One region of the Pantoea sp. GABEPS69 genome, then DNA from elsewhere that is predicted to be linked to it. Evidence: predicted binding sites of a transcription regulator. Region 1 holds the regulator's gene; each other region holds the start of a gene.
The links. Region 1 encodes CRP, which controls carbon source genes, mostly activating them, when cyclic AMP is high. Its sites were predicted from a motif close to ATGTGANNNNNNTCACAT; they were not measured.

Region 1 (2,204 bases):
CCAGCGCGCCGAGCGGCTTCTCCATATCGAAACGACTCGGCAACTGATGGTAAAGAATGGCGTCGGCCAGCGCGCGCAGCCGCGCCGAGATGATTTTGGCGTTCCAGCGGATCACCGCTTCCGCATGGCTGCGCTCCACCAGCTTCTGCACCTCTTCCGGCTGATGCAGGCTGACGGAGATATGCTCCTGCAGGTCGAGCGCCACCTGAAACGCGCGCGTCAGCCGCTTGTGGCTGTTGTCGCGGCTGGCGGAGAGCATATGCATCTGCTGATAGCAGGTGTTGATCAGATCGACCGCTTTCTGCTGACGCGCCAGCAGCGGCGGCAGCGCCTTTTCCGGGTCGGTAAGCTGGGTCAGCAGGGTATATTTCGCGTCGCAGTAGTCCGCCAGCTCGCGGTAGATCAGGCTCAGGGTTTCGCGCATCGGCTGCTCTTTCCACAGCCAGAACCAGAACCAGTTGAAGAGTCCGTACCAGAGCGTGCCGCCGATATAGAGCAGCGGCGGCACATAGATCGGCATGCGGCCGATCAGGCTCAGGGTAAAGATGGCCGCCACCAGCGTGCCGGAGAGCAGGCGGCCGTGCAGCGGGCTGATTTCGCCGGTGACGCCCAGCAGCAGCGGCAGGGCGAAGAGCACGGCAGGCAGCGGCACCCCTTTCAGGGTTAATAGCTGGATCAGAAAGCTGCCGAGCGCGAACAGCGAGCCGCCGACGATGAGACGTTTGAAGAAGCGCTTATGGGGCGTATCCAGACCCGCGACGTTGCAGCAGGCGGGAACCAGAGAGAAGAGCAGGCCTTTTTGCAGATCGCCGAACAGCCAGCCGAGCGCCACCGGAATGCAGAGCACCAGCGTCTGCCGCAGGGCATAGTTAACTTCGGGGTGATAGATGATTCGACGCCACATCACTTCACTAAAAGCAGTAACGGCGTGACGGTGACATCACGCCGTGAGTGAGAGGAAATCAGCGGGTGCCGTAAACGACAATGGTTTTGCCGTGTGCGGAAATCAGATTCTGGTCTTCCAACATTTTCAAAATGCGGCCCACGGTTTCGCGCGAGCAACCAACGATTTGGCCAATTTCCTGACGAGTAATTTTGATTTGCATGCCGTCGGGATGCGTCATGGCGTCTGGCTGCTTCGCCAGGTTAAGCAGGGTTTGTGCAATACGTCCGGTCACGTCGAGGAAAGCTAAATTGCCCACTTTTTCCGATGTAACCTGCAGACGGCGCGCCATCTGCGAAGAGAGACGCATTAAAATATCCGGATTCACCTGGATAAGCTGACGGAATTTCTTGTAGGAAATTTCCGCTACTTCGCACGCGGTTTTCGCGCGTACCCAGGCGCTGCGCTCCTGACCTTCTTCAAACAGGCCAAGCTCGCCGATAAAATCACCCTGATTCAGGTAAGAGAGGATCATCTCTTTGCCCTCTTCATCTTTGATCAGCACCGCCACGGAACCTTTCACGATGTAGTAGAGGGTTTCAGCCTTCTCACCCTGATGAATCAGCGTACTTTTGGATGGATATTTGTGAATATGGCAATGGGACAGGAACCATTCGAGTGTAGGGTCTGTTTGCGGTTTGCCGAGAACCATTCGCTATTATCCTCTGTTGTAATCGTGCCCAAAACGCGGGGGGATTAATCCCTGCCAGGCGATGAAAGCTTCAAGCGTTTCCCCTAAAGGAGATTATTCGGGCCTTATTTTGCGCCAGGCGCTTGATGTGTCCCGTCTTCGTCCCTAACAGAACGAACTATTTTCAGCACTGTTTGTAGCACAGCTTTTGCCGACTGTCTTCTGTTGTCTCGCTTCAGCAAAGGGGGGATTACTCTGGATTGCTGTTTGCCAGGTGAACGCGTACTCTGGCGGCAAACAGGCTATTCTCGAGGTGGAAACATGCAGGCAAGAGTGAAGTGGGTCGAAAGATTAACCTTTCTCGGCGAGTCGGCGTCGGGACATCAGATCCTGATGGACGGTAACTCCGGTGATAAAGCGCCCAGTCCAATGGAGATGGTGCTGATGGCCGCGGGCGGCTGTAGCGCCATCGACGTGGTCTCTATTTTGCAAAAAGGCCGCAACGATGTGGTGGACTGCGAGGTGAAACTGACCTCGGAGCGTCGCGAAGAGGCGCCGCGCCTGTTTACCCATATCAATCTGCATTTTGTGGTGACCGGCAAGGCGCTGAGCGATAAAGCGGTGGCGCGC
Region 2 (2,204 bases), 1.7 Mb from region 1:
ATGTCGTTATGGCAGCGCTGCTCAGCACGGTTTCCCTGGCCAGCGCGGCGGCGCAGCAGCTTGAGGCTGCGCCTTATTACCAGACAGAGGCCGCCGCGGTTAACGTCAGCGGCAGCGGCAGCCTGATTTCGCTGGAGCAGCAGCTGTCGGGAAAGCAGGACAACGTGCGCGTAAAGCCTTTTCCCATCGCTTCGACCTCTGGCGCGAGCAGGCTGTCTGGCACAGCCGCCAGCCTTAATTAAGAAAAAGGGCGTCGGAACAGAGTTCCGACGCCCTTTTTTTATCCGTTGCTGCGCAACTGCGGATATTTGCGGAAGATAGCGATACACCAGAACAGCGCGACCAGCCCCAGCAGCCCGCCAATATTACCCACGTCTCCCATGCTCAGATGCTCGCTGACCTGATTGCCCAGCAGCGCGCCCGCGCCGATGCCGATATTATAGATGCCTGACATCAGCGACATCGCCACATCGGTGGCATCCGGCGCCAGCGACAGTACGCGCACCTGCATCGCCAGGCCGATCATCATCATCGCCATACCCCATAGAATACAGAGCGTCGCAATCGCGGCCGGACGAACGGCGGCGAAAATCAGCAGCCCCATGCAGAGGGTGATAATCGCTATCGCGGCGATCAGCAGCGCAGAGGGAAACCTATTGCCCAGCGAGCTAAAGAGCACGCTGCCCAGGATCCCGGCGGAACCGAAGAGCAGCAGCAGCAGCGTGGTAAAGTTCTCATCCGCGTTCGCCACGAACTGCATAAACGGCTCGATATAGCTGTAGGCGGTGTAGTGCGCGGTCACCACCAGCGTCACCAGCAGATACATGCTCACCAGCGCCGGTCGACGAAACAGCATCGGCACGCTGCTCAGCGAGCCGGTGTGTTCGCTCGGCAGACGCGGCAGAATACGCGCCAGCAGCACCATCAGCACCAGCGCCGAGGCGCCAATCATGCCGAAGGTGGTGCGCCAGCCCAGATATTGTCCCACCACGCGGCCAATCGGCACGCCCAGCACCATCGCCAGCGCGGTGCCGGTCGCCAGCATGCTTAACGCCTGGGTTTTTTTACCGGCAGGCGCGACGCGAATCGCCAGCGAGGCGGTGATCGACCAGAACACCGCATGCGCCAGGGCGATGCCGATGCGCGACAGCACCAGCGAGGCGAAGCTCCAGGCGAAGGTCGACAGCACATGGCTCACGATAAAGATCAGGAACAGCGCCGACAGCAGGATGCGCCGCTCGATATTGCGCGTCAGCAGCATCAGCGGCAGCGAAAGCAGCGCCACGACCCAGGCGTAGATGGTGAGCATAATGCCCACGTCGGCGCTTTTCATGCTGAAGCTGGCGCCGATATCGGAAAGCAGGCCGACGGGCACGAATTCGGTGGTATTGAAAACAAAGGCGGCGATAGCCAGCAGCACCACGCGTAGCCAGGCCGTTTTACGGGATACAGTAGTTGATTGCATGAAAATAAAATCAGTCAGAGCAGCGGCAAAAAGATGCGGTTTTCACATCCACGAAAGTGACTTGCGTCACAATTATTGACCATTGTGAGGGAATTGCACGGTAAGGGGAACGGTGAAACGCAGTTTTATTCCTGAAAGTTTTTTATCGCCCGGCCCGCGGGCGATAAACAAGGGTTATCAGCGCGGCGTTTTGCCCGGCATCATACGTTTCAACGTATTGTCCCTGAGAAAATAGTGATGAAAAAGCGCGCCTGCGGCATGCAGACCTATCAGCCAGTATCCCAGCGGCGCCAGCGTTTCATGCCAGTCGATCAGGCTGTCGGAGAGCTCGAAACTGGGTTCGCTCGCCACCGGCATCGGTATGCCGAAAAGCCACCAGTCGCGCCCGCGCAGATAGCGCGAGGTGAGGCCCAGAATCGGCAGGGTGATAAACAGCGCATAGATCAGCGTATGCACCAGATGCGCCAGGCCGGTTTGCCAGCGCGCGATGGGGGGCGTGATGGGCGGCGTGCGATGGCGCGTACGCAAAAAAAGACGCGCCAGCATCAGCAGCAGGACGGTAAAGCCTGCGCTGAAGTGGGTAATAATCATTGCGTAGCCCTGCCACGAGCCGCGCTCGGCAAAGCCGCGCAGCTCGATAGTGGCGTAAGCCAGCGCCACCAGCAGAAAGGTCAGCCAGTGAAGGGCAATTTGTGAAGCGGCATATTTTTCGCGCATAGTTTGCTCAGGCATCAGGAAG
Region 3 (2,204 bases), 700 kb from region 1:
GTGCAGTACTTCATTAAGAAGATGCCCTGGGCGTACCAGGACCGCATTTACTACTTCCACAAGTTCAAAAAATTGCCCAATTTGCGTCAACCCAAGGTCTTCAACGAAAAGGTGCTGTACCGCAAGTTCGTCTATGGCGACTACCAGATTTACGGCCGCCTTTCGGATAAGTATTCGGTGCGCGACTATATCGCCGAGAAGATTGGCAACGAATACCTGATTCCGCTGGTGCATGAGTCGACCGATCCGGCATCGTTGAACAGTCTGCAATGCTGGAAGGGCACGGTGATCAAGCCGAACCACGCTTCCAACATGGTAGAGATCCTGCTGGAAGAGCCGGACGCGCTGCGCAAGCAGCAGATTATCAACAGCTGCTATAAGTGGCTGAAGACCGACTTCGCCAACGAGGCGCGCGAGATCCACTATCGCTATATCAAGCCGCGTATTCTGGTTGAAAAGTATATTGGCGACGGCAAAACGGCACCGATCGATTACAAGTTTCATATGTTCAACAAGCGCGACGGCCGCTTTGAATATGTGCTGCAGGTGATCTACAACCGCTGCCAGCCGCAGCTGTCGATGAACTTTTACGTCAATAATCTGACCGAAGCGTTCCACAAGATTCGCGACACCGGCCTCGACGTGACGAAAATCGCCGATTCGCTGCAGCACGCGCTCGATCTGAGCAAGAAGCTGGCGAGCGATTTCGACTATGTGCGCGTGGACTGGTATATCCATGAAGGCCGCATCTATTTCGGCGAGCTGACCTTTACGCCGGGCGCAGGTCTGGTGACAGGGCTGGATCGCGGACTTAACCAGATGATGGGAGATATGTGGATTCAGGATCGCCGCGGCACGCAGATACCGGGCGTTTCGGTGCAGGACGTGAATATCCCTGCGCTGTTGAAGAAAGTTTGAGTCACACAGCAAAATAAAAAACCCCGCTATGCGGGGTTTTTTATTGGCTTTAAGCAATGTGCTAGCGCGGCAGGCATGGCCCGATCGCAAAGTCGCTTAACGCATCCATGCTCGCTCGGCCCGCGCCGTCCCTGGCGCGGGACGCTTTGCTCTTCGGGCCATGCCTGCCACTTTCAGCTACATAAACCGCCTGTAATAAAAAACCCCGCTATGCGGGGTTTTTTATTGGCTAACGATTAAGGCATTGGCCAGTCGGGCGGGGTCTGGCTCATCACCTGAATAAAGGTATCTTTGGTCACCAGCATAAAGTGATGCACGTTTTCCATGCTCAGCGAGATGCCCAGCAGCCCCATCACGAACCAGCAGGTCATCCCGAGACCAACGCCGCCGCACATAAACGCCATCACGTGATGGCTGCTCTGACGGAATTTAATTTTAAGGGTGCTGGCAAAAAACATCATGATTGCGCTGAGCAGTTCCCAACGCATGACAATCAAGCTGGTGGTTATGGTCGCCATCGACTTAAGCCTCTGAATCTAAGTGATTATCCCTGACGGTTACCGGACATCACTGGCGACGAAAAGCGTGGTCAGGGAAAGGCTTTTCGCCGTCATAAAGGGTGTAATATGTGAGCTGGGTCACATTATATCACTGGATTTGATTTTTTGAACAAAATTTGTACCTGGTATGGTAGAAATTTTTTTATCGAAATGTTGTCCGGAAAATCAGGGCATTAGGCGAGGAAAGCGGGAAGGTGCGCCCGTAAAGGGCGCCAGAGGCTTAGCGAACTGGACAGCATTCCCCGGTGGTGCGCTGGGTATAGCTTGCCGCAGGTTCGCTACAGTCGAAGCTCAGCATACGTGGACGCTGAATCGCCTGGCGACGCATAAAGTGGCGATAGGCGGTCGGCGTCTGCGAAAACTGACGGCGGAAGACGCGGGAAAAGGTCTGCTGCGAGTCATAGCCGTACTGCATCGCGATATCAAATACCGGACGCTGCGTCTGACGCAGCGCTTCCGCCGCCAGCGTCAGGCGACGTTCGCGAATGTAGCCGCCTAGCGTCTGTTTCGTCACGGTGCGGAACATACGCTGCAGGTGCCATTTTGAATAGCCGGACCTGGCCGCCACTTCATCGATAGAGAGCGTCTTATCCAGGTTTTGGTCGATCCAGCGCGTCAGGGAGTGAATGATCTCTTCTTGCATCATAATCTCGTCCTTTAGTCCTGAGGGATTCGTTATTTGACGGAGGCGAGTATAATTCCTCAAGTTAACTTGAGGTAAAGAGC
Region 4 (2,204 bases), 1.0 Mb from region 1:
CTGGCTGTCGATTTGGCAGCCACGCTCAATGCCTCAGAGCGGGTGGCCTGGACCGAAGAGCAAAGCGTCCCGCGACAAGGATGTCGCGGGCCGAGCTGGCAGGGATGCCGCCTTTTGCGTCTTTGCGATCGGGCCAGGCCACCCGCGACGGGCACGTAGTTAAAGCCCCAGGGCGACAGCAATGTCGCCCTTTTTTATCCCATGTCGCGTATGATGTTGTGCAGTGAAAACAGGAGCCTGCTATGCCCACTGTGCTGTCTCTGTGCTGGCGCTACGTGCGCGCCTTCGTCATCATCTATCTCTGCCTCTATGCGGGCAACGCCCTCTCCTTGCTGCTGCCTATCACCATTCCCGGCAGCATCCTCGGCATGCTGACGCTGTTCGCCCTGCTGGCGACGCAAATCCTGCCCGTCGACTGGGTCAAACCTGGCTGCCACCTGCTGATCCGCTATATGGCGCTGCTGTTTGTGCCCATCAGCGTCGGCATCATCAACTACACCGACGTGCTCAGCGCGCAGTTCGGTCCGATCGTGGTCTCTATCGTGGTCAGCACCTTTCTGGTGTTAACAATTGTCGGCTGGAGCGCCCATAAAATTCATACGCGCAGCGTGCAGGAGAAGCCCAGTGAGTGACATCTGGTGGTCGCTGCCGCTCAGCGTTGGCGCCTTTATGCTGGCGCGTCGCCTGGCGGCGAAGCTGAAAATCTCGCTGCTTAATCCGCTGCTGGTGGCGATGGCGATCATTATCCCGCTGCTGCTGGTGCTGCACATCCCCTACGCGCGCTATTTCGCCGGCAGCCAGATCCTCAATCAGCTGCTGCAGCCGGCGGTGGTTGCGCTGGCGCTGCCGCTCTATGAGCAGATGCATCAAATCCGCGCGCGCTGGAAATCGCTGATCGGCGTCTGCTTTATCGGCAGCCTGACCGCGATGGTCTCCGGCACCGCTATCGCACTGTGGATGGGCGCGACGCCGGAAATCGCCGCTACCATTCTGCCGAAATCGGTGACCACGCCCATTGCGATGGCGGTCTCCGCCTCGCTGCACGGCATCCCCGCTATCAGCGCCATCTGCGTGCTGATCGCCGGCGTGCTCGGCGCGGTCTTCGGCCATATGGTGCTGAACCTGCTGGGGATAAAAACCCGTGCGGCGCGCGGACTGGCGATAGGCAACGCGTCGCACGCGCTCGGCACGGCGCGCGCGGCGGAGGTGGATTACCAGGAAGGCGCGTTCAGCTCGCTGGCGCTGGTGCTGTGCGGCATTATCACCTCGCTGCTGGCGCCCTTTATTTTTCCGGTGCTGCTGCATGCGTTCGGGTAAAACTTTGCGATAGATCTCGCAAAGTTGAAACGATGCAAATCTGTTGCATTGTCAGAGCGATACAGATCACATATAACCCCTCTGGCGGCAATGGGCCGCCCGATATTAACGAGGCTATCATGCATCCACGTTTCACCTCCGCCTTCGACGCGCTGCCCGCTGCTCTGCAAAGCGCGCTGCGTCCGATTCTTGACGACGCGCAGTTTCAGGCGGCGCTGACGCCGGAGCAGGTCGCATCGCTGATGCAGCAGACCCAGCTGGATGCCGATGCGCTGGCGCTGTCGCTGCTGCCGCTGGCGGCGGCCTGCGCGGTCGCGCCGGTCTCGCGCTTCAACGTCGGCGCCGTGGCGCGCGGCGTCAGCGGGTGCTGGTATTTCGGTGCCAATATGGAGTTTGCGGGCGTGGCGATGCAGCAAACGGTCCATGCCGAGCAGAGCGCTATCGCGCACGCCTGGCTGCGCGGCGAGCAGCGCCTTGAGGCGGTCACGGTCAACTACACGCCGTGCGGCCACTGCCGCCAGTTTATGAACGAACTCAACAGCGGCACCGATCTGCGTATCAGCCTGCCCGGCCGCGGCGTCAGCACCCTGGCGGACTACCTGCCGGACGCCTTCGGTCCGCGCGATCTGAACATCACTACCCTGCTGCTGGATAAAGTGGATCACGGCTATCAGGGGGAAGGCGACGCGCTCGCCCAGGCGGCCATCGCCGCCGCCAACCAGAGCCATGCGCCCTACAGCGGCTCGCACTGCGGCATTGCGCTGCGCACCGCGAGCGGCGCGACGGTTACCGGACGCTACGCCGAGAACGCCGCTTTCAACCCGAGCCTGCCGCCGCTACAGGCCGCGCTGATCCTGCTTAATATGCAGGGCGAAGCCTGCGAAAAC

Region 2: PVE98_RS10065 (sugar transporter) is a predicted target of CRP. The motif match lies at 1,520-1,537, and genes of this name have one in related genera.
Region 3: PVE98_RS18085 (YjcB family protein) is a predicted target of CRP. The motif match lies at 1,545-1,562, and genes of this name have one in related genera.
Region 4: cdd (cytidine deaminase) is a predicted target of CRP. The motif match lies at 1,372-1,389, and genes of this name have one in related genera.

The regions. Positions count from the first base shown of each region.
Region 1 covers NZ_CP118618.1:305,870-308,073, forward strand. Annotated here, with positions in the region: gene PVE98_RS01375 (YccS/YhfK family putative transporter) at 1-904, opposite strand, end outside; gene crp (cAMP-activated global transcriptional regulator CRP) at 963-1,595, opposite strand; gene PVE98_RS01385 (OsmC family protein) at 1,896-2,204, shown strand, end outside.
Region 2 covers NZ_CP118618.1:2,041,487-2,043,690, forward strand. Annotated here, with positions in the region: gene PVE98_RS10060 (hypothetical protein) at 1-242, shown strand, start outside; gene PVE98_RS10065 (sugar transporter) at 281-1,465, opposite strand; gene cybB (cytochrome b561) at 1,643-2,182, opposite strand.
Region 3 covers NZ_CP118618.1:3,711,968-3,714,171, reverse strand. Annotated here, with positions in the region: gene PVE98_RS18090 (ATP-grasp fold amidoligase family protein) at 1-918, shown strand, start outside; gene PVE98_RS18085 (YjcB family protein) at 1,155-1,436, opposite strand; gene soxS (superoxide response transcriptional regulator SoxS) at 1,699-2,124, opposite strand.
Region 4 covers NZ_CP118618.1:1,337,320-1,339,523, reverse strand. Annotated here, with positions in the region: gene PVE98_RS06395 (CidA/LrgA family protein) at 243-632, shown strand; gene PVE98_RS06390 (CidB/LrgB family autolysis modulator) at 625-1,317, shown strand; gene cdd (cytidine deaminase) at 1,437-2,204, shown strand, end outside.